DNA from 2 places in the Lentzea sp. NPDC004782 genome. Region 1 is predicted to be linked to the other one. Evidence: riboswitches for the same ligand, from Rfam matches in the RefSeq annotation. Region 1 holds a riboswitch; the other holds the start of a gene.
What was found. A riboswitch is a leader RNA that binds a small molecule or an ion and turns the genes downstream of it on or off. The one in region 1 is predicted to bind thiamine pyrophosphate.
Positions count from the first base shown of each region.

Region 2: another riboswitch for thiamine pyrophosphate. It lies ahead of ABZV40_RS24845 (thiamine ABC transporter substrate-binding protein); the one in region 1 lies ahead of thiC (phosphomethylpyrimidine synthase ThiC).

Region 1 covers NZ_JBEXJN010000001.1:12,306-14,499, reverse strand. The annotation lists gene thiC (phosphomethylpyrimidine synthase ThiC) at 1-1,017, opposite strand, end outside; TPP riboswitch at 1,007-1,131, opposite strand; gene ABZV40_RS00070 (hypothetical protein) at 1,303-1,695, opposite strand; gene ABZV40_RS00065 (LysE family translocator) at 1,841-2,194, opposite strand, start outside.
Region 2 covers NZ_JBEXJN010000027.1:57,320-59,513, reverse strand. The annotation lists gene ABZV40_RS24850 (iron ABC transporter permease) at 1-368, opposite strand, end outside; gene ABZV40_RS24845 (thiamine ABC transporter substrate-binding protein) at 365-1,354, opposite strand; TPP riboswitch at 1,357-1,469, opposite strand; gene ABZV40_RS24840 (4a-hydroxytetrahydrobiopterin dehydratase) at 1,502-1,795, shown strand; gene ABZV40_RS24835 (glycoside hydrolase family 88 protein) at 1,850-2,194, shown strand, end outside.

The sequences.
Region 1 (2,194 bases):
GACGTGCGTGAGCTCGCCCAGCGTCCTGAGCTCCGCGAACTGCGCCTCGTCGTTGGCGTCCGCGATGGAACCCGGCCGCAGCCCGTCACCCAGCGAGAACGTCACGTCGTAGGTGCGCAGGATGTCGCAGAGCTCCTCGAAGTGGGTGTAGAGGAAGCTCTCCTTGTGGTGCGCGAGGCACCACGCGGCCATGATCGACCCGCCGCGCGAGACGATGCCGGTGACGCGCTTGGCCGTCAGCGGCACGTACCGCAGCAGCACGCCCGCGTGCACGGTCATGTAGTCGACGCCCTGCTCGCACTGCTCGATCACGGTGTCGCGGTAGACCTCCCACGACAGCTTCGCCGGGTCGCCGTTGACCTTCTCCAGCGCCTGGTAGATCGGCACGGTGCCGACGGGCACCGGCGAGTTGCGCAGGATCCACTCGCGCGTCTCGTGAATCCGCTTGCCGGTGGACAGGTCCATGATCGTGTCGGCACCCCAGCGGGTCGCCCACACCATCTTCTCGACCTCGTCCTCGATCGACGACGACACGGCGGAGTTGCCGATGTTGGCGTTGATCTTCACGAGGAACTTCTTGCCGATGATCATCGGCTCGGCCTCGGGGTGCTTGCGGTTCAACGGAATCACCGCACGCCCGATGGCCACCTCCTCGCGCACGAGCTCCGCGTCGAGGTTCTCCCGCGCCGCGATGAAGCGCATCTCCGGGGTGGTGATCCCGGCCTTCGCGTACGCGAGCTGGCTGACAGCTCCGTTGATCGGTTCCCGTGCGGCGAGCCACCCCGACCTGAGGTCAGGAAGTCCACTGTGGACGTCGATGGTCGCGTTGTCGTCGGTATACGGACCGGAAGTGTCGTAGAGATCGACATGCTCGCCGTTGGTCAGCTCCACCCTGCGGCAGGGCACGCGGATGTCCTGGGACACCTCGCGGTACACCTTGCGGTACACCTTGCGCGAGCCCGAGATCGGGCCGGTGGTCACACTGGGCTTCACCGAACGGTCGTCAAGTGCCGTCACGACATTCCTCCCTACGCCGGCATTACCCGGTCAGGTTCAGGCGGTCGGTGACACCGGCACCACGGCCAGTCACCCTCTCAGCCCGCTCAGGCGCGAGCTCCCGCGTTGTGTTGAGTTGTCGAGACCCGACCATAGTCAGCGCGCGCCACAGCTGCCAAGGCCGCCCTTTACCCCTAATCTCTTCCCCGTGGCTGATCACCAGCCGTTCCCGCCCGGCGCGCGTCGCGGTCAGCGTCCCGCCGTGGTCTCGGCATGCCCTTCCTGCGGAGAACTCGCAGGTCGCGGCTACCCCGACTGCGGCTTCTGCGCCGAGTTGCTCGACCAGTTCTGGCTCGCGGACTGGGAGGCCCTGCGGACGTCGTCGCAGCTCGCCGACCGGGAACTGGCCGAGCTGGTGGTCTCCTCCGACGTCGGCGAGTACCCGTGGACGTGCGTGGACTGGGCGATGACGTTGCTGGCGTGCTCCCGCTGCGGCGCCGAGCTGGGCACCGGCCCGGTCGAGTGCGTGCGGTGCGCCGTCACGGAGGAGCGCCGGTGGAACTGGGACCACTCGGCGCACCCGTACACGATGAGCGCGAACGAGCACCTTTTACGAGTCGCCCGCGCGGCCCTGCGCGCACCCCACCGGCGCCGGCCCGCGGTGGTGCAGGCCTGGCAGCTGGTGCTGCCGTTCCTCATCGCCGGTGAGGTGATCGAGTTCGGCCGTCTCGACCGGATCCGCGCGCACGTGCTGGCCGGTGGCTACGCGTCCATGGCCGCCTGCCACACCCTCGGTGAGCTGGCCGGACTGCCCGAGCTGTTCTGGCGCCGGGGCAACCCGATCTCAACGCGGGTCGAGTACCAGCCGGACTCCGAGCGCCAGCAGCACGCCGCCCGACAGCTTCTCGAGCGCCGGGCGCACCCGCGGGCGGCTCAGCCAGCCGCGGATGGTGTGCAGGATCGACACGATGATCAGGTACCAGACGGTGTCGATCAGGACCCACCCGACGGCGAGGAAGAGCAGAACCCCCTGGCCGGCCTCCCCGGCAGGCACGAACTGCGGTAGGAACGAGATCGCGAACACGCCGAGCTTCGGGTTGGCCAGGTTCACGACCAGCCCGCTGCGGAACGCGTGGCTCGCGGGCGGCGGTGCCTTCTCCGCCTTGGTCTTGCTGATCAGCGCCTTCACGCCCAGGTA
Region 2 (2,194 bases), on a different contig from region 1:
GCCAGCACGATCGGGAGCACCCCGCCGTCCGGCCAGAACGTCCGGAACGCCAGACCCACCACCACGGTCGGCAGCACGAACGGCACCATCACGGCCGCGCGCACGATCCCGAGGCCCCGCAGCCGGCACCGGGCCAGCACGAACGCCACCGGCAGCCCGGCGGCCACCGCGACCAGGGTCGACGCGGCGGCCTGGCCGAGGGTGAAGCCGACGAGCTGCCAGGTCTCGGCCGAGAACATCGCCTCGGCGACACCGCCCTCGCGGAAGCCCAGCGAGACGATGGCCAGAACCGGCCAGGCGAAGAAGAGCGCGAGGAAGGCCAGCGGCAGCGAGGAAGCCGCCGACCAGCCGGAACGCGCCGAGATCAGCCCTGCACGAGCTTGCGCCACTGCTCGACCCAGGCTTCGCGGTTGTCCTTCACCTTGTCCGCGGGCAGGGTCTGCGGGTTCGGCGGCAGCGGGGCGTCCTTGGCCCACGACGCGGGCAGCGCGACGCCCTCACGTGACGGGTAGACGTACATCTGCTCGGCGACCTGGGCCTGGAACTTCTCGCCCAGCAGGAAGTCGAGCACCTTCTGCGCGTCAGCGGGGTTCCTGGCCCCGGCCAGCACGCCCGCGTACTCGACCTGCCGGTAGCAGGTGTCCAGCACGGCCTTCGTCTTCCCGCCCTCGGCCGACGGCGACGAGGCGTAGGACACCACGATCGGCCGCGTGCCCTTGGTGGCGGAGAACTCCTGGTTGTAGGCCTCTTCCCAGCCGCTCACGACCTTGACGCCGTTGGCCTTGAGCTTGGTCCAGTACTCCTGCCAGCCGTTCTCGCCGAACTTCGCGATCGTGCCGAGCAGGAACGCGAGCCCCGGCGAGGACGTGGCGGGGTTCTCCACGACCAGCTTGTCCTTGAACTTGGGGTCGACGAGGTCCTCGTACGAGGCCGGCTCCGCGCCGCCGAGCTTCGCGGGGTCGATGTTCAGGCACACGTCACCGACGTCCACGGCGTGCAGACGCCCGGTGTCGTCGACCTCGTACCGCTGCGCGCCCTTCGAGGCCTCCGGCGAGGCGTACGCGGCGAACACGCCCTCGGACAGCGCCCGCGAGGCGAACGTCGAGTCGACGCCGAACGCGAGGTCGCCGATCGGGTTGGCCTTGGTGAGCACCAGCTTGTTCGTCAGCTCGCCCGCGTCACCGTTCGCGATCTGCTTGACCGTGATCCCCGAGGACTTCTGGAACTCGTCCAGCACCTCCGGCTTCACGACGAACGAGTCGTGGGTCACCAGCGTGACCTCGTGCGTCTGCGGCGCGGTCGACGTACCGGCCGAACAACCGGTCAGCGCCAAAGCGGCGGCGACAGCGAAAATCCTTCTCACGTCAAATCTCTCCCTACGCCGGTATGACCCGGATCAGGTGGACGGTCGAGGGCTTGCGAGCCCTCCTCTCAGCCCGGCGCTTCACCGGACTCCCGTGGCAAACGCGCAGCTTACGTGACGTGGTGGGACGATCAGGACATGGCCGAGCTGTTGAGCGACGATCAGTTGAAGGACCTGCTGCCCAAGCTGCCCGACTGGACCGCCCAGGACGGGGTGCTGGTCAGGACCGTGGAGCTGGAGAGCTTCGCGCAGGCGATCATGGTCGTGAACCGGGTCGCGGAGATCGCGGAGAACGACAACCACCACCCGGACGTCGACATCCGGTACAAGACCCTCACCTTCCGCCTGAGCACCCACTACAAGGGAGGAATCACCGCGCTCGACGTATCTCTCGCCGAGGAAATCGACGGAGTCCTGGACGCGCTGGCCTGATTCGGTCAGGATGTGCGCTGCCGCCGCCCGCGGATATGGAGAGGGAACCCCCTCATGCGGTTGCGCACACCTCTGTTCGTCGTGGCGCTGGCAGGCAGTCTTCTGATCGCACCGGCGGCGGCTCAGGCCGTGCCGTGCGCCCTGACGGACACGATGATCAAGGCCAGCTTCGCCTGGCTCGACAAGGGCACCGATCTCAAGGCGAACAACTGGTCCAACGCGAACTTCCACGTCGGCAACCTCGCCCAGGTGCGGACGACGGGCATCAGCAACCACAAGACGTGGCCGTGGGTGCAGGCGAACAAGTACCTGCTGCCCCTCGACCCGGCGAACCCGTACGCCCCGGACCCGCAGTCCAGCGGCGAGGCCTACCTCGACGTGTCGTACTTCCACCCGCAG